Regions from separate parts of the Paenibacillus sp. FSL W8-0194 genome, predicted to be linked through region 1. Evidence: riboswitches for the same ligand, from Rfam matches in the RefSeq annotation. Region 1 holds a riboswitch; the other holds the start of a gene.
The links. A riboswitch is a leader RNA that binds a small molecule or an ion and turns the genes downstream of it on or off. The one in region 1 is predicted to bind cyclic di-GMP.

Region 1 (17,179 bases):
TCGTCCAGGATGGCTTTTTGGTTTTCCATCTCGGCGTACAGATCCTTCGCCTTGGCATACTGCCCTTCAAGCTCTTTTTTCTTTTCGAGCACGAGCGCTTTATCCTTCTTATGCTGCTCGAGCAAATCCTTGTCCTGGTCCACGAAGTTTTTGAGCGTGTCCGCCCGTTCCAGGAAATCGGAAAAGCTCGTCGAAGACAGGAGCACTTCCAGGTAAGACACGCTGCCGTCCGTGTACATCAGCCTGACGCGGGATTCCAGCATTTTCTCCCGGGACGCGATCCGGTCTTCCGCCGCGTCGAGCGCGGTGGCCGTCTCGCGGAGCTTGTCCTGGGTTTCGTCGATCTGGACCGAAATCTGGGTCATCTTATTGCTGACCTGCTCGATTTGGTTCAACACGTACTGCAAATTTTGCGTCGTTTTATTTTTATAATGCTGCGCTTCCTGCTTCTGCGATTCGGCCTTTTCCTTTTGCTTTTTGGCCGCCTGCGCCTGCTGCTGCAGCACTCTCATCTCATGTTCGATTTGATCGACGGTTCTCTTTTTGGCGTAGCCCTCGGAGGGCTGGACAACGGCCGCCGCCAGCAAGACAACGGCAAGTACAGAGGCTATCTTTTTCAACTTGCGCTCCCCATCCTTTTCAAATAATCTTCCGTATGGAGTCGCCCTAGCTTCGGGCGCGTTCCTCGCGCGATTAACCTATACCTTCAAAAATTTGCGAATAGAGAGGGTCGTTCCCCACATGCCGATCAGGACGCCGAGCACGATCAGGAGGCCGCCCCACTGCCACAAATCGCTTACGGGCAGCAGCGACATTTGCAGCGTGAAATCGGAGCCCACGGTTGCCGCCAAACGGCTGTACCCGGTAAACAGGATCGCGACCGTAATGATCGAACCGATCAGGCCGATCAGCGTTCCTTCCACGAAAAACGGCCAGCGGATAAACGTGTTCGTCGCGCCCACCAGCTTCATGATTCCGATTTCCCGGCGCCGCGCAAGAATCGTGACCCGGATCGTGTTGGAAATGAGGAACATCGACATCACCGCAAGCCCGGCCACGAAAATGAATCCGATGTTGCGCACCATGCGCGTGACTTTGAACAGCGTTTCAATCGTGCCTTTGCCGTATTTCACCTTCATGATCGGCTGCTGGTCGGCATGGCTCGTGTTTAACGCTTCGATTTTTTTGGAAACAAAAGGAACGGTCGTCGGTTCGTATACTTCGATCTTGAACGCGTCCGGAAGCGGATTGTTGTCCTTGTCGAACCCTTCGAGCAGATCCTTGCCTTCATCGCCCATGCTCTTGCGGAAATCCTCGAGCCCTTGCTCCTTGGAGATGAAGTCGATTTTGCTGACTTCCGGCATGGCGGCAATTTCCTTCTGCACGGTTTCGCGCAGCTTCTGGTCCACGTTCAAATTCAGGTATGCCCGAATCTGCACCTGCTTGTCCGCTTTGTCCGCGATGGCGTTTACATTGAGTACAAGCAGAATAAATACGCCCAAAATGAATAGAGATACGATAATGGATACAATCGATGCGACGGACATCCAGCCGTTGCGGAATATGTTTTTCGCCCCTTCCCGCAAATGCCGCAAGAAGGTGTTAAAAGTCATATCCGTACTCTCCTCTCAGCTGGTCGCGCACGATGTTGCCGTGTTCGATCGCGATGACGCGCTTGCGCATCGTGTTCACGATATCCTTGTTGTGGGTGGCCATGACGATGGTCGTTCCGCGGAAGTTGATTTCGTCCAGAAGCTGCATGATGCCCCAGGACGTTTCGGGGTCGAGGTTACCGGTAGGCTCGTCCGCGATGATTACCGAGGGATTGTTGACGATCGCGCGGGCGATGGCGATGCGCTGCTGCTCTCCGCCGGAAAGCTGGGCGGGCTGGCGGTTCGCTTTGGCCTTCAGGCCGACCAGATCCAGCACTTCCATGACCCGTTTTTTCATCTGGCGTTTCGGGGTTTCGATGACTTCCATGGCAAACGCAACGTTTTCATACGCGGTAAGCTTCGGCAAAAGGCGGAAATCCTGAAAAATAACGCCGATGTTGCGTCTGACGTAAGGAATTTTCCGCTGCTTCAGCTTCCCTATATTAAACCCGTTTACGGAGATTTGCCCTTTCGTAGGCACCTCTTCGCGGTATATAAGTTTCATAAAGGTCGATTTTCCTGCGCCGGACGGGCCGACGACATATACGAATTCATTGCGGTCAATCTTGACGGACACCCCTTGAAGCGCATGGGTTCCGTTCGGGTACGTCTTCCACACATCCTGCATTTCGATCACTTCATTATCACTTCCTACATTACATAATTAGCCATTATAATTTCGACATGTTCCAGCTAATTCCTTTAAAAATCTTTCGGAATCACCATGATGTTTTTTATTGTAACAAATTTGTTACCTTTTGAGTACCCGAAATTTTTCCAATTTATTTACATATATATGAAAGACTGCATCAACCGCGTTTAATATGAAGCGAAAAAAGGTGGGAGCCATGAAAAAAGTTCATTTGACATTGATCATCGTCGCCGCCATGGTGCTGATCGGTTCCGTCGCTGCCGGGGGCATACATCTTTATATCGGCCAAAACACGCTTCCGGATTACATTACGGTCGGCGGCTGGGACGTCGGCGGAAAGAAAAAGGACGAGGCCCTCCGGGATTTGGACGCCAGACTGAAACAGCTGGAGGAAAAGCCGCTGACGGTGACGCTTGCCTCGAGCAACGGCCAGGAATTCAACATGACGCTAAAAACGGCGGGCGTCACGTTCGACGCGGCCGAATTCAAAAAAGCGATTGCCGCCCTCGACGAAGGCAGCTGGCTGGACCGGCTCAAAGCTCGCCAACGGTTCAAACGGGAATGGACGCTGTCCCCGCGCTGGAATCGGGCGCTGATCAAGGAGCGGTTCGGGCCCGCATGGGAGGAAAAACAATTCGGCAGCCCCGTCAACGCCTCGCGCCGCATCGCCAAAAACGACAAGGTGGTCTATACCCCGGAAGTATCGGTGTCCCGGATCGATTGGGACAACTTCACCCGAACGATGACCGCGCTCATTCCCAAAAGCTTCCCCGAGCCCGAAGACGCGGACGTGCCGCTGAAGATAAAGCTTCCTTTATATAACCTGAAACCGAAGGTAACGGTGAACAGTCTGAAGGAAGAAGGCATCGAACGAAAAATCGTCGAGTCCAGCACCGGCCTCGGCTCCAGCGCCTCCGGCAGGGTATACAACGTCAGCTCCGCCGCTAAGGCTATCGACGGCATGGTGTTGAAGCCGGGGGAAATATTCGATTACGGGCAGGTCATTGCAAAGGCCGAGAAAACGTACGGCTTCCGCGAAGCCCCGGTCATTCTGAACGGGAAGCTCGTCCCGGGAATCGGCGGCGGCATCTGCCAGGTGTCCAGTACCGTGTACAATGCGGCGCTGCGGACCGGGCTGGAAATCGTGGAAAGACGCAACCACTCCTTGCCGGTCAGTTATTTGCCCAAGGGGCTCGACGCCACGTTTGCCGAGGGCTCCATCAACTTCCGGTTCAAAAACACGACAGGCAAATCGCTGCTGATCCGCGCTTACGTGGAAGGCAACAATTTGACCGTCAAATTTTTCGGCACGTTTCCGAAAAACACCGAATACGAGCTGGAGACCCGAACCGTCGAGACGCTTCCCGTGAAGGAAAAATTCGTGCAGAACAAAGACATTCCGGCAGGCGCGCAAGAGGTGCTGCAGGAGGGCAAGCCCGGATACGTCGTGGAAACCTATCAGATCAAGAAGGTGAACGGCGAGACCGTCGAGAAAAAACGCGTTTCCCGGGATACGTACCGACCGCAAAGCAGGCTGATCGCCGTAAATAACGGGAGCGCCGAGGCCGGCAGCGATTCCCAGGGCTCCAAAGAGCAGATCGTCGAAGACGGAATCAGCGGCCCGAATTTCTAGGAAACGGGGAGCATGCAATACAAAAGGCGGCCCTTCGCCAAAAGCGAAGAGGCCGCCTTCTCATCTTATATGGACGAACAGGCGGATGCTGCTAAAGCTCTCCGTCCATCCGATTGCTCTCTAACTCACGGGTTTTGAAGATATTTCGTGATCGCCGATCTGTTCGCGGTATTTCCGAATGGCCAGGTCCAGCCCTTTCGAATATTGGTTCAGCGTTTCGGTTGCAGCTGAAATTTGCTCCATGATGGAGTGGTGCTCTTCGACGGCTTGCGTTACGTTGTTCATTTCCGACATCGTTTTCACGGCGATTTGCTCCGTTTTTTCCATGGTCACGACCAGCTGCTCCGCGCCTGCCGCGATTTCTTCGACGGCCGAGGACACTTCCTGAATTTGACCGGCGACCTCGCCGATCGAAAGCTTGATGAACTCGAACGAGTCTCCGGCTTGGTTCACGACTTTTAGCCCGTTTCCTACTTGTTCTGCCACCAGCTTGGTAGAATCGACCGCCTGCGCCGTTTCCTTCAGGATCGCCGATACGACCTTCGTCACTTGCTTGGCGGAATTGGAGGACTGCTCTGCCAGGTTTCGGATCTCACTGGCAATGACGGAGAACCCTCTGCCCTCATCCCCGAAACGCGCTGCCTCAATGGCCGCATTCAGCGAAAGCAGGTGCGTCTGTTCGGCGATTTCCCGGATCATGGCGACAAACGATACGACTTCGCGCGAGCTCTCGTCCAGCCGGTTCATCATCTCGACCAGGGAACGAACCGTCGTGTCGGCTTCGTCCATCTGCTTCATGGCTGCCAAAATCGCTTCCTGTCCTTCCGCGGATTTTTCGGACGATTCGCCTGCCGCCGCAGCCACCTCGTCGGCGCTGCCGGCGATGTGCCGGATCGCGTTGACCACGTCTCCCACCGTATTGGAACTGATCCGGATCATGTCGGTCTGCTGGCTTGCATCTTGGGATACGCCCAGCGTCGCTTCCTTGATCATGTCCGATACGTAAAAGCCCATTTCGGCGCTGGCTTTGACTTCTTCGATGGTACCCGCCATCTGCGAGATTTGGGTATTAAACTCTTCAGATAATTCCTTGTACTGAAGCCCGATCTTATGTATATGATCTTCCGATGCGCCTACGGGCTCGCCGGAGATTCCGCCGCCGGTTACGGCCTGGCCCCGAACGTTCCCGGCCCCTGCCGTACGCAGCAGCCATACCGCGATCCAATAACCGACCGGTACCGTCAAAACAAGGCTCGCGATCAATCCCGCCCAACCGGGCAAACCGCATAAGAGACAAATCAGATTGATGATGACAACAGCTCCCGCAAAATATCCTGCGCCCGCCAGCCCTATTTTTCTATATTGCTTTTGCATGTCGGGATTTTCGACTTTCATGGTGCATTTCACCCACCTATCCGGTTGCACCCGATGTCCGCGGACATCGGGTGCATGTTGTATGGATTAGTTTTTCAAAAACGCTTCCGCGTCTTCCAGCTTTTCAAAGGAATCGACCACTTCGCCAAACATCCGTTTCATTTGAAGTTTGGATACGGCCGAACCGGTGTAGTAAGCCCATTTGGACAGTCCCTTTTGGACCGAAAGATCGCCCAGCGGGCTCAGTTTTTCGGCGACGTCCATCGTAAACAGCTTGCCTTCGCTCAAATCCGTCAGGCCCGTAAATCCTGGCTTGACTCCTTCAAGCGCCTTTTTGAAATCTTCGATGTACTGGTTGACGTTGTCCTTGTTGATTTCGCTCACTTTGACGGTAAGACGGTTCAATCCAGCATCATAATTAATTGTGTACATGCTTTTTCCCCCATTTTTTATCAGGATAACGAATATCCCGAATAGAATATATTGGTTTTAGCATAAGCAAAAATCATAGATTTGTAAAGAAGAATTTACCGAATTATGTAGAATTATGTCGAATTAGATAAATCCTTCTTTTCTGCAATGATTAAACATCTTATGGATCATTTCGCGGTCCAGTGAACTCCACAAAAAGCCAAATTTCGACAATATCTGCGTCGTCTTGCCGGAGAAGATCGTAAAAAATGTCGTAGACACCGTTTCTTCCATCCAGCCGTAATGCAGCATGATTTGTTCGATGACGCGCTTCGATTTTTCATCGTCGTATTGCTTCCCAAGATAATCGACAAATTTGTCGAATGATAGCAGGCCGATCGTTTGGCCGAACGGATTCTCTTGCAAAACGGCGCCGATATTCGCTTCGTGCGGATTGGCGATATGGAACGATTCGTTCCGAAGCGCCCGGGAATCGGCCAGCAGCAAAATCGCCTTGCTTGCCTGATCGACATAGGTAAAGTCGAAGTCGCTGTGCTCTCCCGGCGCGATGCCTAGCTCGAAAAACGATTTCATCGTCGTATAAAACGCGTTGTCCGCGATGTTTTGCTGGAACCTTCCCGTTTCGGAGTGGAACACGATGTTGCCGAGACGGTAGATGTTCGTGACGATCCCGCGCTCCCGTGCGGCCAATACGAGGCGTTCCGCCTCATATTTCGTCTTGGCGTAATAATTTTCGAACCGCTGCCCTTTTTCCAGGTCGTATTCCGTAAAGCACACATGCCGTGCCCCCTCGACGACGCCTGTCGCAACGCCGAGCGTGGAGATGTGGTGCATATGTTTCGGCCGGCCTTCGGCAGCAAAGGCAAGCAGGTTGGCCGTCGCCTTCACGTTCTGCAGTTCGAAATCGGCATAACTTCCGTAATGTTTGACGTTGGCCGCCGAATGGATAATCGCGTCCGTTTGCTGCAGGAGTTTCTCATACGCCTGAACATCGAGTCCAAACCGGTCCCGGGTAATATCGCCGGCATAAGCATGGATGCGTTCCCGATATGTCCCGAACCAATCCGGTCCGAAGTAATAGGCGCATTTTTGCTTCAGCCGCTCCTCGGCTTCGGCGTCGGACCCTGCCCGAACGATGGCGATGACGTTCCAATCTTTTTCGGTCATCGCCTCCCAGAGCAAATGGGCTCCAAGATACCCCGTGGCCCCCGTCAGAAGCACGTTCCCGTATCCGTTCATGGCTGCCGTATCCAACTGCTCGTAATTTCGGTTACGCTCGTTATACATTGTTTTATCGGCTGAAAGGTCGATATTTTTTAAGCCGGCGTACAGTTCTTTCACCTGCTCGAGCCTGGAGTGGAGATGGTTTGTTTTCGGTTTGATCTTGCTTGCCAGCTCCGCAATCGTCTGATGCTCGAAAATATCGTTCATGCCGATCTCGAACTGCTTCTGCAGCCGGGCGACGACGACCGTCGCTTTCAACGAGTGGCCGCCAAGCTCGAAGAAATTGTCATGGATCCCGACGTTGTCCACTTGAAGCACCGCCTGCCACACCTCGGCCACGGCCTGCTCCGTTTCCGTTCTCGGACCTGCGTAATCCCTGCTTCTACCCTGGGACGCATCGGACTCCGGCAGAGCCTTGCGGTCGATTTTCCCGTTCGGCGTCAGCGGCATTTCCGGCAGCTGCGTGAAATAAGAAGGAATCATGTAATCCGGCAAGGCCTTGCCGATATGCTCCCGCAGCTCGCTGACGGACATGTCGGCCGTCGCCGTGAAATAAGCGCATAAATAGTGGCCGCCTTTGCCGTCCTCTTTGGCCACGACGATCGTTTCCGACACCGCCGGATGGTTCAGCAGGCAATTTTCGATTTCGCCGAGCTCGATCCGGAAACCGCGAATTTTGACCTGGTGGTCAAGCCGGCCCAAAAACTCGATGGTGCCTTCCCGGGTCCATCTAGCCAAGTCGCCCGTTTTGTACATGCGTTCGCCTTTGATGAACGGGTTTGGCACGTAGCGCTCCCGGGTCATGTCCTCGTTGTTGTAATAACCGCGTCCGACGTTGTGCCCGGCAATGTACAGCTCCCCGGCCACGCCGACCGGCTGCGGCTGCAGGTTTTCGTTCACGATGTAAATCTGCGTATTGGCAATCGGCTTGCCGATCGGAGGCAGCTCCGGAATCGCCCCGTTCGGGTCGATCGTATGCGTCGTGACGACATGCGTTTCCGACGGTCCATAATGGTTATGCAAATAGACGCCGTGCTTTTTCAGGTGGGCGCGGAATTTTTCCGGCACGATGAGCTGTTCGCCCGCCGTGATGACATGTTTTACGGAAGACGGGAAACGGTCCGCGTATTCTTTTTCGTTCAAAATGAACTTCAGGAACGATACCGGCATAAACAGGATTTCGATGCCTTTGTTTTCGATATGTTCCAGCAGGTCGCCGACGCTCATCCGCAGATCGTTCGTGATCAAATGCAGCGTGCCGCCCGCCAGCAGCGTCGACCAGATTTCCTGCGAGCAGACGTCGAAGCTGATCGTGGTGAATTGCAGCACATTGCCGCCGTAATCGACGTTTGTAGCCTCGTATTCAAAATGAAGCAGATTGACGATGTTCCGGTGCTCGATCATGACGCCCTTCGGTTTTCCGGTGGTCCCCGACGTATAGATGACGTACAGCAGGTCGGACGGTCCGTTCACGTGCGGCAGATCTTCCGTGCGGTCGCCGTAAGCGTCCTCGCGATCGATCAGCAGCGTTTCGCCCCCAAAGGAGACTTGTCCGTCCAGATGCGACTGCGTCAGCAGCAGCCGGGTATGGCTGTTCTCCAGCATGTAGACGACGCGGTCCTGCGGATATTCTGGATCGATCGGCACGTAAGCCCCGCCCGCCTTCAGGATGGCAAGCAATCCGACGATCATCTCGAACGAGCGGTCGACCATCAGCCCGACGACCTGATCCGGCACGACGCCTTTGGCGCGCAGCGTCCAGGCAAGCCGGTTGGCGCGTTCGTTCAATTCGCGGTAGGACATGCTGCGCGGGCCGAAGACAAGCGCAGTTTTCTCCGGCGTACGCCGCGCCTGTTCCTCGAACAAGCCGTGAATCGTCATTTGATCCCGGTAAGCCGAATCGGTCGCATTTAATCCTTTTACGAGGAACTCATGCTCCTCTTCGTCCAAAATCTCGAGTTCGCACAGCATTTTGCCCGGATGGACCAGCGCATCGGCCAACAGCTGCAGGAAACGGGCGCCGAATGCTTCGATGCTTTGCCGTTCGAACAAATCCGTGCAGTACTGGAGGTCGATCCGAATGCCGGTTTCTTCTTCCGTCAAATCGACCATCAGGTCGTATTTCGAGATCGGATGGACATAAGGATAAAGGGACGTTTCCGCACCTTCCAGCCGAAGCTCGAGTTTGCCCGTATTCTGCATGACGAACAGCGTGTCGAACAGCAGGTTGCGGCTTGGATCGCGCGGAATGTTCAATGAACGAACCAGTTCCTCCAGCTCGTAATCCTGATATTCGAAAGCGCCGAGCAGCGCCGTCTTCACTTCCTGCAGCAGCTGCATGAAGGATTTGCGCTTTTCGGGATAGCAGCGGACAGGCAGCGTGTTGACGAACATGCCGATCACGGCGTGAAGCTCTTCGCGCAACCGTCCGGCAACCGGAACGCCTGTAATGATGTCCTCCTGGTTCGTGTAGCGGGACAGCAGCGCGTGATAACCCGCAAACAGCACCATAAACGGCGTGACGCCGGAATCGAGCGCGAACTTTTTAAGCCGGCCGGCCGTCTCTTCGGGAAGCCTGATCGTTACCGTATCCCCCGCAAAGCTCTGTTTGGCCGGCCGTTCCCGGTCGGTCGGAAGCTGCAGGATCGGAAGCTCGCCGGACAATGTTTTTTCCCAATAAGCTTTATGGCCCCCGTTAGCCCTTCTTTCAGCCGAGTCCGCTTCCCAGACGGCAAAATCGGCAAAACCGATCGGCAGCTCCCCGAGCGTTTCCCCGCGATACAATCGGGACAGCTCATCGAAAAAGACGTTGGCCGAGATGCCGTCGACCGCAATATGATGGAAATCGACCAACAGCACCTGGAGGTCCGCATCCCCGCAGCGGATGAGCCAAGCCCGCAGCAGCAGCGCCTTGGCGAGATCGAACGGCGTGATCAGGGAATGGATCAGGGCGTTCAGGTTTGGTTCGCTGGTTTCCTTCTGCCCAAGCTCGAACGGAACCTGGTCATGCAGCCGCTGCACGATTTCTTCGTTCTCCCATTGATAGGACGTGCGGAAAGCATCATGTCTGGCGATCATCGTACGGAATGCCTGTTCCAGCCGCGGCTGATCGACGTCCCCTTCGATCCGGAAAGCAAACGGCGCATTATAGGCCGTTCCGACCTGCTCCATCTGTTCGATGAAATAAAGCCTTTTTTGCGCCGAAGCAAGCGGATAACTTGTTCTTGCCGGGCCTTTCGCAATGACGTCCGGGCCTGTTCCGGCGGTTTCGGTTGCAGCCGCTTGCTCGTTGCCGTAAGACGATTCCGAAGCCGCTTGTTCGATCCATTCCGCTTGCTCCCGAACCGTCGGCCGTTCGAACAGCAGCGTGACCGGTACGGATGCGCCGAAACGCCGCTCAAGCTTGGCTTGCAGCAGGACGGCCTTCAGCGAATCCCCGCCTGCCGTAAAAAACGACTCGCAGGCGTCCACGCGGCCCAAGCCCAGCACCTCGCTCCATATGGCCGCCACTTCTTCTTCCCATTCGCCAGCCGGGGCTTCGTAACGTCCCTCGTCCAGCGAAGCCGCGGGGGCGGGAAGCGCACGTCTGTCGACCTTGCCGTTGGCCGTTAGCGGAAGCTCTTGAAGCCCTACCAACTTGGAAGGAACCATGTAATCCGGCAATTGCTCCGCCAAAAACGCCTTCATTTCGCCGTAGGCCAATACCCCGTCCGCCACAACGTATGCGCACAAATATTTGGCGCCGGATGCGTCCTCGAGATCGATGACGACGGCTTCGGATACCTGCGGGTGCTGCAGCAGCCGGTGTTCGATTTCGCCGGTTTCGATCCGGAAGCCGCGGATTTTGACCTGGTGGTCGATCCGCCCGAGGAATTCGATGGCGCCGTCTTCCGTCCATCTTGCCAAGTCTCCCGTCCGGTACAGTCGTTTTTCTCCGGTTATGCCCCCGGGAACAAACTTCTGCCCGGTCAGCTCCGGCTGGTTCAAATAACCGCGCGCCAGCCCGCTTCCGGCAATGCACAATTCGCCGGCAATGCCGACAGGCTGCGGATGCCCGTATGCGTCCAGAATGTAGACCCTGGAGTTATCGACCGGATAACCGATCGGAATGTTCGGCGTCAACTCCGTGACCTTATAGGCCGTCGTGACCACGGTGTTTTCCGTCGGGCCATAGCAATTGTACAGATCATAGGTCTGCCTGCTGAACGATTTCAGCTTGTCCCCGCCCGTCAAAAGAACGCGCAGCGTCGGATGGTCCATCGTCATGAAATGCTCGCAGAACTGGGTCGGCAAAAAGCTGATCGTAATGCCGTGCCGCTTAAAGTACGCATGCAGCTGCGTCGAATCCAGGCGGATCTCTTCGGGAATGACGTGAATCGCCGCCCCCGACACCAGATACGGAAACATCTCCCACACGGAAGCGTCAAAGCCGAACCCGGCGTATTTGGTGGCCCGGTCCTTTTCGGTCACTCCGAATTCCCGGATGTGCCAGGCGCACAGATTGACAAGCGATCGGTGCTCGACCATCACGCCTTTCGGCCTTCCCGTCGAACCGGAAGTGTAGATGACGTAAGCCATGTCGCCCGGTACCGCAGATTCGCGCACATTCCGCATCTCCGCATCGGCAGCCTCCGATTCGCCGCGAGTATCGGCAGAAAACTCCGCCGCGCAAACCATCTCGCCTTTGAAGCGGACTTTTCCGTCCAGTCTGACCTTCGGCTCGGTGACAAGCAGCTCCGTTCCGCTGTCTTCGAGCATATACGTGATGCGGTCGGCGGGATACGCCGGATCGATCGGCAAGTAGGCCGCGCCCGTTTTCAGGATCGCCAGCGTCCCGACAATCATCTCAAGGGACGGCGTCGCGATGATGCCGACGATCCGCTCCCGGCCGGCTCCCCTCCGTACCAATTCGCGGGCCAATCTGCCCGCTTTTTCGTTCAGCTGGCCGTACGTCAACGATTCGCCTTGGTAGACCACCGCGACGTTATCCGGAGCCTTTTGCGCCTGCTCCTCAAACAAGCCGTGGATGGTCCGGTCCAATTCGGCATGCGCAGCCGTTTGGTTCCAGCCCGCAAGCTGGGCCTCCTCTTCTTCCGTCAGCAGCTTCAAGCCGCCGATCGTCAGGTTTGTACCTGCCGCCCATGCGGCCATGATATGCTGCAAATGCCGGCACATGCGGAGAATAAAATCGCCGGGGAACATGCCGTCCGCATGCCAAACCTCGAAGCCGCCCGCTTCGTGCCGATCCAGCGAGACCGCCAGCTCGAATTTGCCCTGCAGCTCGTCCGGGCCTATGCCGCTCCCCGTCCAAATGGCGGTGTTGCATACCGGGGATCCTTCGTCCAGGCCGGCGCAAATACCGGCAATTTCATCGAAAGCCGCCGACTTAGCCGCATGCTCCTTCATGGCGGCGGCAACCTGACGCACATGACTTTGCAGCGTCGTTGCCCCGTCCGCTTTCGTTATGAGCGGATAGGCTTGCTCGGCGGACGCGACGACGGCGAACGCAACCTCCTCCCGGCGCAAATACCGGATCAGCAGCATGCCCCATGCGGCACTCAGCAGCACGCTTGGTTCGATACGTGCGGTCTCGCATGCCTGCCGAATTTGACGCCCCGTTTCCTCCGGCCAGCGATACATAACCCTTTGCATTGGAATGGACGCCTTTCCGGAATGAATGCGCAGTATCGTCCGTTCTTCCAATTGCTTCACATACCGATTCCATTCATCCAAGTTGGACTTTCCTGTTGTTAACACCGACATGTTCATCTTTCCTTTGCTTGATCATAGGATTCTGTATAGAAAAAAATTAAAAACAAAAAAACTCTACTTGCCGAGAGTAGAGTTCCTTCGATCGCGAAAACGTCTTTCGGCAGCTGGCTGGCATAGCGATAAGATCAAGGATCTTGCCGCCTGAAGCCCCTTTAGCTTTGTGCCCCTGCCTTTCGGCAGGTTTACCTTTGGCTTGAGTTTTCAAAGTGCGGTATTTCAGATATTGCTGAAAATAAATGAAATATCTGAAAAATACACTTTTAATATATCATGTTTATAGTTAAAGTACAGGTTAGATCCTTCCAATAAGAGGTAATAAAAGTGTCTATATCCCGAAATTATGGGAAATGCCATAGGTTATCATTGGAAAAGCCCCCCGCCCCTTAGTCCCCGGCTTCAGAACATGACTTTAACGCGTCCAGCAGCCCATCGGGAGAAAAGCGCCGGACAGCGGCCGCTTGCTCCTCCAGCTGCATGCAAACGGATAACTTGTAGTCGGGGTCAAACGGGACGACTTGAAGATGCAGCTCCGGATCGATCCTGCCTTGATGCATGATGCGAATCCCGGAAGGATGCCTGATCGTCTCCAGCCTGGACAAGCCGATCGAAAGGCCTTTGCCGACGGCTTTGGAATAACTTTCTTTAAGCGTCCACAACTCGAAAAAGAAGGCATCCCGACGTTCGGCGGGCTGCCTTCTCCATTCAGTAAGCTCCCGTGGCGTAAAACACAACTCGGCTGCTTCCGCTTCCGCCCGGCCGATATGCTCGACATCGATGCCGATCGGTCCCCTGGCGCCCACGGCGCATACGACCCAATCCTTGGCGTGGGACACGTTAAAATAATAGTCGGGAACGCCTGCCAGGAATGGTTTGCCGTAACCATCCCTGGCAAACTCCACGTTCCGGAGCCGTAGCCCCTTTTCGAGACAAGCCGTCACCCGTTTCAAGGTATCGGAAACGATCACGCGCTCCGCGTCCCGCTCCGATCTGTGCCTCGCGGCCCGGGACCTTGCTTCATCAGGCAAAAAGGCGAGCAGCCGCTGCATATCCGCGCCGGCGCCTTCCCGCCAATCGTTAAGATTTACGGCATATATCGTCGCGATGCGTTTCACCTTCTCCCCTTCTTCGCTCCTTGCCGTGAAAGCCGTTTATGGCACAAGTCAAGGAATCAGTTTGAGCTTGCGCGCCTGCTCTTCGGTCAAAATAAATTCCTCGGCCGGCCATACCTCGTCTTCGTCGTCCACGCCGAACATGTTCATGACTTCAGGCCAAATCCCTTTTTCCACTGCTTCTTCCTGGGTAATAATCACTTTCATGAGCGACCAGCCTCCTAATGTTGACCGTATTTAATTCAAGTATTACCCAACCATGGACCCTTGTCGACAGCAAAATGGCAGCCGAAGTGCAACGGCTCTGTTCGATAATCCCATTAAGCCTTCGTTCGGGATTGCGCGGGGGAAGGCTCTTGGGCGAACTGCATCCGCCCTGCGCCCATCATCGACACCGAAAGCAAGGCGAAAAACACCGGAAGGAGCGCCCACAGAAACGCGTGATCGACGGAAAGCGAAAGCGCCGCGCTGATTTTTTCCATGACGGGCCTCGGAATCAGCGCTCTCATCTCAGGCGATAAGAGCTGCTGCGGGTCGGCGTTTGCCGGCATGTTTTCCCCCGAACCCCCAAGCCTTTCCGCCAGTTGAATATTGAAATCGTTGCGCTGAATGATGCCGAAGACGGTAATTCCGATCGTCATCCCGAGCGAACGCAGAAAAGAAATCGTCGAGTTGGCCGACCCCCGCTGCCGCGCATCCATCCCTTGGATAGCCGACATGCTGAGCACGGAAAACGAAAAGCCGATGCCAAAGCCGGTAATCATCATATAAAGCGAGAGCACCGTCCGGGACGTTTCCGGCGTAATCGTGGCAAGCAAATACATGCCGAGCAAAAACACGACAGCCGAGAAGACCATGACTCTGCGGAACGTCATTTTGGCGGAAAGCATGCCACCGACTTGCGAAGCGACAACCGAGCTCAGCGTGAGGGGAAGTAGTATCAATCCGGAGTTAGTTGCACTCCCGCCCATGACGCCTTGGACGAAAATCGGAATATACACCGCCGCCGTAATAAAAGCCGCCCCGTAAAACAATGCGGCCGCGCTGCTTGCCGCAAACAGCCTTTTCCGAAACATGTCGTACGAGATGATCGGTTCAGCCGCCTTGCGCTCAATCAGCAGGAACGCGATGAACAGCACGGCAAACGCCGCAAACAAACCTAAAATGACGAAGGAATCCCATGCATATTTGTTGCCGCCGAGCTCGAGCGCGAACATAAGGCTGACGACGGCGCCTACAAGCGTTGCCGCTCCCCAGACGTCGATTTTTTGCCGCGAGTGCTCATGCGATTCCTTGTAAAAGAACACGACGAGCAGAAACGCGATCAGCCCCAGTGGGATATTGATATAGAAAATCCAACGCCAATGCCAATAATCCGTAATATACGCTCCCATCAACGGACCGAACAAATTCGCGATGCCGAAGACCGCGCCGAACATCCCTGACATTTTGCCCCGCTTCTCCGGCGGAAAAATGTCAAAAATGATCGTAAACGTAATCGGGATGAGCGCGCCGCCGCCAATTCCCTGAATGGCCCGATAGATGCTGAGCTCCGTAATCGTATGCGCCGTGCCGCACAGCATGGAGCCAATCAGGAAAACGACGATGCCGAAGACAAAAAATTTCTTCCTGCCGTACATATCCGACAGCTTCCCGAAAATCGGCATGCCCGCCATTTCGGCCACCATGTACGCCGATGTCACCCAAACGAATTGGTCGAGCCCGCCCAGCTCCCCGATCATCGTTCCCATGGCCGTCGCCACGATCGTATTATCGATGGCCGCGATCAGGATGCCAAGCAACAGCCCAGCAACGATCCAACCCAGCCTGTTCTTTTTAACCGCCATAAAAGCCTATTGCTCCTTTCCTCACCATTCGGTTTTGGACGACTGCGAAACGACGGCTTCGGGATCCTGCTTCAATTCATCCTTGTATTCCACAAGGCCGATGCTGCATCCGGCGCCAATGATGACGCTGCGTCCCCGGACCACGGCAGCTTTGGTATTTTCCAGCTCGACCGTATCTCCTTCGATCGTTTCCGCCGTAAGCATGCCGTCCTGCCCCATGAACAATTTCCCGAAAAGAGACATGCCGCTTCCTTTTTTGACGGTAATTCGGCTCCCGACCAGCTCCCGCAGACGGCTGTGCCCGTGCAGCTTGAAATCCGCCTGCTCGGCATTCAGCATGCCGTTCACGTCGACCATTCCCCGGACAACCAGTTCTTCCATCTGGCAATCCGCGTTCGCCCGAAGCTCTCCCGTGATTTTCGCTTTTTCCGCCGACACCCGTCCGTCGACCGACATGACGCCGGAAATGGAGACGCTTTGAGCCGACAGGTCCCCGCCGATCCGCAGCTCCCCTTGGGTCCGGAAGCTCCCGCCGCTTGCGCTGCCGGCTACTTTCAGCGTGCCGGTGCAGGATACGCTCCCCGCCCGAAGCGCCCCCTTCATCTCGGAATTGCCCAGGCATTTGAACATTTCGCATTCCGTGTCGGCATGGATGATCGCGTCGCCCATGATTTTAACGTTGCGGAAAGCCCCTCCGCCGGATTGGCCGTTCCCCGTCATTTTCAAATCGCCGCGGGTGCCGTTCGGATTTCCGTTTATATTCATGTCTCCGTTCCTCCTTTTAAATGTCCTTGCATTAAATCTGCTGTGCCTTTTCAATCGTGGCATCGTCTTCCCGAATCAGCCGGTCCTTATACTCCACGCGGCCGATTTTGCAGCCTTTGCCGATGCGCACGACATTCCCCCGCACGATATTCGCCTCCGTATATTCCAGGTCGATCTCGTCGCCTTCGATGACTTGTACCTGAAGCCGGGCGGAAAATGCCGGAACGACCTGCTCGAGGACGCTGACCTTTTTGAACCGTTTGACCGATATCGTATCCCCGCCGATCTCATTGACCTTGCTGGGCATGCTCAGTTTGACGTCGATCATTCCGGCATTCAGCAAACCGCCGACGTTGAATCCGCCGTGAACGTGAAACCATTCGCACTGCACGCCGCCTCTTGTTTTCAAGCTGCCGAAAATTTCAACCTTCTCGCCGATCAGCCCGCCAGCGATGGACAAGCGTCCATTGGCCGTAAGCGATTCATGGCAGACCGCCTGATCCTTAAAGGTGACGAGCCCATCCAACATCATGCGGTTTGCGTTCACCCGGCCTTCGACCGTCGCCGTGCCGTTCACCGTGACGGCCTCGCTTTGCAGGGCCCCCTCCAACGTCAACGTGCCATTGCTGTCGAAGGAAAGGCAGTCGGTGTCCCCGTTGATTTTCACCATGCCGTCCAGCCTGACATGAGAATACAAGCCGCCTTGAGACCTGCCGATG
Region 2 (5,397 bases), 670 kb from region 1:
GTTCGTAGCTGTGTTCGGCAGCTTGCTGCCGGACTGCGTTTCCGTTTGGTCCGCTGGCGAAGGAGCTTTTCCTGACTCGCCAGCAACGGTTCCGTTATCTCCAAACGGAGAGTCCGATCCGTCGCCCGCATCCGGAGCCGTTCCGGTTCCAGGATGGGTTGGCGTTGTTCCTGTTCCGGGATTCGACGGCGTTGTTCCGTTTCCAGGATTCGTTGGTGTCGTTCCGCTTCCCGGATTCGTTGGCTCAGGAGTGGTTCCTGGAACGGTTGTTCCGTTGCCAGCCTCGCTTCCCTTCACGTTAACCGTCACGACGGACGTCACGGTGCCTCCCCGGCCGTCGCTCACCGTCACCGTAAAGCTGTCGCTGCCGGTATAATCACGCTCCGGTACATACGTCCACGTTCCGTCCGGATTCACCGTTACCGTACCGTGCTTCGGATCGCTTCCTTTTGTATACGTCAGCTTGTCTCCATCCGCGTCCGTACCTTCTATTTTTCCGGTCGCCGGCGTGTTGATTGTCGTCTCCGTAGTATAGGAAGGCACGCTTGGTACCTGATTTGGTTTTACCGGGTCCGTTCCCGGATTCGGCGTGGTGCCCGGGCTTGTTCCAGGGTCCGTGCCTGGATCTACAGGTGGAGTAACCGGTGGATCCACAGGATCGACCGGCGGGTCGACGGGTGGCTCTACTGGTGGATCCGGGTCTACTGGCGGGTCAACCGGCGGATCTACTGGAGGATTGACCGGCGGTTCCGGCTCAACGACAATTTTCTCTGTTGGTTCGCCTGGTTGAACGATGTTGTCGCCATCAACCAGCGCTGTATTTGGGATCGTCTGACCGCCTTGTCCCGGTTGAATAACGGCCTTAAACTCCAGCGTATGCCAGTTCATGCCCATAACATTGCCAAATGAGCCATACACTTCTCCCGTTACCGAATAACCGGCATCGTTATCGTTCTCATCGGTGACCGATGCACCGTCCACCTTTAGGCTGTCCGGCACGTATTTCAAGCCTGCAGGCAATGTATCTGTAATCGTCAGATTCTCCAGATACGTATCGTTGACCACGCCTCTTACACGAATCGTATAGGTGATCGTATCCCCGACTTCATAGGTGGCCTTGCTTACTGTATTCGCTGCGGACTTCTTCGTTTCAATCTGCGGATTCCGCGGATAAACTTCGACTTCATTTCTTGGTCTGTCCGGCGTTCCAATATTGTCGCCCTCGACGGCCGCAATATTGACAATATTCTTGCCTGCTTGTCCCGGCAGTACTTTCGCCTGGAACGTCACCTTGTGCCACGCGGTATCGGTAACATCTCCGAACTGACCGAAGATTTTACCGTTAGCGAAATGGCCCTTGTCGCCATCTTGGTCATCGGTGACTTGCACGCCGTCAACTGTCAGCGTGCCCGCGACATATTCCAGACCTTCCGGAATCTCGTCCGTGATCGTCAGGTCAGTCACCCGACTATCGGAGACCGTGTTGCGTGTTTGAATCGTGTACTGCAGTGTGTCCCCGATTTCCGGATGTGCGGCATCGGTGTTGCCGTCTGCCTTTTTAAACACTTCCGCTGTTTTTGTAGACTCCAGAGCGTTTTCGCGCGGATAAACTTCAACAACTTTCTCTGGCGTGTTTGGCGTGGTGATATTATCGCCATTCACGACAGCTACGTTTCGGATGTTTTTGCCAGCTTGACCCGGCAGCACTTTCACTTTGAATGTCACCTTGTGCCACGCGGTATCGGTAATATCTCCGAACTGACCGAAGATTTTACGGTTAGCGAAATGGCCCTTGTCGCCATCTTGGTCATCGGTGACTTGCACGTCGTCAACTGTCAGCGTGCCCGCAACATATTCCAGACCAGCTGGAATCTCGTCCGTGATCGTCAGGTTGGTTACCAGACTATCAGAGGCCGTGTTGCGTGTTTGAATCGTGTACTGCAGTGTGTCTCCGACTTCCGGATGTACGGTGTCGGTGTTCCCGGCCGCTTTATCAAGCAGTTCCGCTGTTTTCGCGGATTCCAGCGAAGTTTTGCGCGGGTAAACCTCGACAACGTTCTCCGGCGTTTTAGGTGTGTTGACATTGTCGCCATCCACGACAGCGATATTTCGGATGACTTTGCCGGCTTGTCCCGGCAATACCTTCACCTGGAACGTCACTTCGTGCCAATCGGTATCCTTCACATCCCCGAATTGAGCGAAGACTTTACCGTCCGCGAATTGGCCCTTGTCGTCACCTTCGGCATCGGAAACGGCTGCATCGTCGACTCTCAGCGTACCCGCTACGTATTCCAGACCAGCTGGAATTTCGTCTGTGATCGTCAGGTTGGTTACCAGACTATTTTTAATATTGTTGCGCGTTTGAATCGTGTACTGCAGTGTGTCCCCGACTTCCGGATTTGCGGCGTCGGTGTTGCCGGATGCTTTTTCAAACAGCTTCACTGTTTTCGTGGACTCCAGCGAAGTTTCACGCGGATAAACCTCGACAATTTGCTTCGGCGTGCTCGGCGTGGTGACATTGTCGCCATCTACGACAGCGACATTTTGGATGTCATTGCCGGCTTGCCCCGGCTGCACTTTAGCCTGAAACGTCACCTTGTGCCACTCGGTATCGGTCACATCTCCGAACTGACCGAAGATTTTACGGTTAGCGAAATGGCCCTTGTCGCCATCTTGGTCATCGGTGACTTGCACACCGTCAACTGTCAGCGTGCCCGGAACATATTCCAGACCAGCTGGAACCTCGTCCGTGATCGTCAGGTTGGTTACCCGACTATCGGAGGCCGTGTTGCGTGTCTGAATCGTGTACTGCAGTGTGTCCCCGACTTCCGGATGTACGGCGTCGGTGTTTCCGTCCGCCTTTTTAAACAGTCCCGCTGTTTTTTCAGCTTCTAAATGTGGTTCTCTATACTGGACGGATGTTGTCACATTATTGGACTGGATTGTTTCATTTCCACCTGTCAGCAAGTTTTTGTAGGCAATAGTCGCTATATTGGCGACAGAACCTTCTGCATGGCTGGATAGTGCTTTCACTTTGAATTGTACGGTAATCCCATCAGGTGAGTTAGTCGTGTTTGGCAAATCGCCGAGCCTGATGATTACCTTTTGCCCGTCAAAATGCCCTTCATCTGGATCATCTTCATCGGTTAATGCCTTGGCATTCGTTCCTCTCACAATTCTCATCGAGCCTGGAACGTATTCCGTTCCTTCTGGAATCGCATCTTCAAAGACGGTATTGGCTGCAATATCTCCACCATTGTTTTTAATGGTTACTTCATAGGTTAATACATCGCCAGCATATACTTTTCCTTCTGGAGAGACAGTCTTCTCTGCAACTACACATGGTTCTGTTCCTAAGAAGACATTATCAAGGTAATTACCGAAGGCCACATTCCCATTAGATGAACTAATTGCTTTAAATCCAAAACGCGTCATGGTTTGACCTGCTGGAACCTTATAACTTCCTGAAGTAGTTTCCCATGTAGTCCCAGTTGAAATTCTCTTTATTTCTGGCGTGGTGTTGAATGGATCGGCCGTAATCGGTCCAATATTAACACTCATCATATCCACACCAGCCCATCCTCGGTGATCTAAGCGCCAATAAATCGTCTGCCCTGGTATGGTCGGTAATTCCTGGTATAACATACTGTTTTGATCAGCATTCAATTCTGCATATCTACTCGTGAGATTTTCCTTATTCGGAGTATCTGATGGTATCGTGCTCGGTCGGGCAGGGTCCATGATTTGAATAATTCCTCTTGGTGTACGCCAGACATCAGTCGTTTTCCACCCTGGAACCGTGTCTGCATAGTAATAACCGCCTCCTGCTACCGAGTTATCATAGGTACCAGGTCCCTCCGGCTTTTCAAAATCACCATTTATCAACGCTACTGGTGTAGGACATACCTTGGGATTTAGCTCCGCGGCTTCCGTTTGCACCGGGTTCAATGGAAAAAAACCGCTCAAAGCGACCAAAAATACACTAAATTGAATAAACAGACGTTTTACCACATTTGCTCTAGTTACCGTACGGGTAAGGTTCAATTCCTCTCCCCCCAATCGTTGTTATTTCCAAATCACGCGCCGGTAATCTCGTTCTTTTAGGATAAGTATGTATTATTCTTGGTCAAAGCCTCTCCTCCTCGCTTATTCATCTCTTCTATAGACAAGGCATAACCCCTCGACTATCCATAATTAAAATTTTAAATATCTGAAAAAGAAAAAACCCCATCCACAAGCAAACGCTAATAGACGGAGTTGTCCGTCGTATTCGGCAACTGGCTGGCATAGCATTCGCACTTTACAGCAAATACGTTAGCCCCTATAGCTTTGCGTCCCCATTTTTCAATGAGTTTGCCTTGATCGTACGATCGTGTATGTAATCAAAAATTTAATATATATTTAAAAATATAATATAAAAGAATCATAAGTTAGGTTCTTTAGTCTCATTTTTCTAGTATTTTCCTCACCATTTGTCGTTTTTGTGAAAATTGCGACTTTCTTATACAGCGAAGAAACACCTTTCGTATAGAAAGATGTTTCTTCTTGAGAGATCGTTATTGCACTTTATTTCTTCTCCAGAAAAACCATCCTGCGAACAGAATGATCAATCCGAGGAACCCTAAGCTATAAACGTTCGTAGCTGTGTTCGGCAGCTTGTTGCCGGATTGTTCTCCCGGTGAAGGAGCTTTTCCAGACTCCCCTGCAACGGTTCCGTTATCTCCAAACGGAGAGTCCGATCCGTCGCCCGCATCCGGAGCCGTTCCGGTTCCAGGATGGGTTGGCGTTGTTCCTGTTCCGGGATTCGACGGCGTTGTTCCGTTTCCAGGATTCGTTGGTGTCGTTCCGCTTCCCGGATTCGTTGGCTCAGGAGTGGTTCCTGGAACGGTTGTTCCGTTGCCAGCCTCGCTTCCCTTCACGTTAACCGTCACGACGGACGTCACGGTGCCTCCCCGGCCGTCGCTCACCGTCACCGTAAAGCTGTCGCTGCCGGTATAATCACGCTCCGGTACATACGTCCACGTTCCGTCCGGATTCACCGTTACCGTACCGTGCTTCGGATCGCTTCCTTTTGTATACGTCAGCTTGTCTCCATCCGCGTCCGTACCTTCTATTTTTCCGGTCGCCGGCGTGTTGATTGTCGTCTCCGTAGTATAGGAAGGCACGCTTGGTACCTGATTTGGTTTTACCGGGTCCGTTCCCGTTCCCGTATTCGGTGTGGTGCCCGGGCTTGTTTCAGGGTCCGTTCCCGGATCTACAGGTGGAGTAACCGGTGGATCTACTGGATCGACCGGCAGTTCCGGCTCAACGAGACTCATTCTTCTAGTATTCCCCTCGCCATTTGTCGTTTTTAGGAAAATTATAGGATTAATTTTTTTGAGCGGGCCTCATTTATTG

Region 2: it holds a riboswitch for cyclic di-GMP, as region 1 does, so the genes downstream of both, MKY58_RS00120 (isopeptide-forming domain-containing fimbrial protein) here and MKY58_RS25045 (amino acid adenylation domain-containing protein) in region 1, are expected to answer to the same signal.

The regions. Positions count from the first base shown of each region.
Region 1 covers NZ_CP150205.1:5,400,533-5,417,711, forward strand. The annotation lists gene MKY58_RS25015 (M23 family metallopeptidase) at 1-620, opposite strand, end outside; gene ftsX (permease-like cell division protein FtsX) at 699-1,613, opposite strand; gene ftsE (cell division ATP-binding protein FtsE) at 1,603-2,289, opposite strand; gene MKY58_RS25030 (VanW family protein) at 2,501-3,937, shown strand; gene MKY58_RS25035 (methyl-accepting chemotaxis protein) at 4,058-5,332, opposite strand; gene MKY58_RS25040 (hypothetical protein) at 5,399-5,743, opposite strand; gene MKY58_RS25045 (amino acid adenylation domain-containing protein) at 5,867-12,700, opposite strand; cyclic di-GMP riboswitch class I at 12,836-12,936, opposite strand; gene MKY58_RS25050 (4'-phosphopantetheinyl transferase superfamily protein) at 13,123-13,851, opposite strand; gene MKY58_RS25055 (hypothetical protein) at 13,900-14,055, opposite strand; gene MKY58_RS25060 (MDR family MFS transporter) at 14,169-15,695, opposite strand; gene MKY58_RS25065 (hypothetical protein) at 15,717-16,460, opposite strand; gene MKY58_RS25070 (bactofilin) at 16,492-17,179, opposite strand, start outside.
Region 2 covers NZ_CP150205.1:21,662-27,058, reverse strand. The annotation lists gene MKY58_RS00120 (isopeptide-forming domain-containing fimbrial protein) at 1-4,044, opposite strand, end outside; cyclic di-GMP riboswitch class I at 4,270-4,368, opposite strand; gene MKY58_RS00115 (Ig-like domain-containing protein) at 4,557-5,318, opposite strand.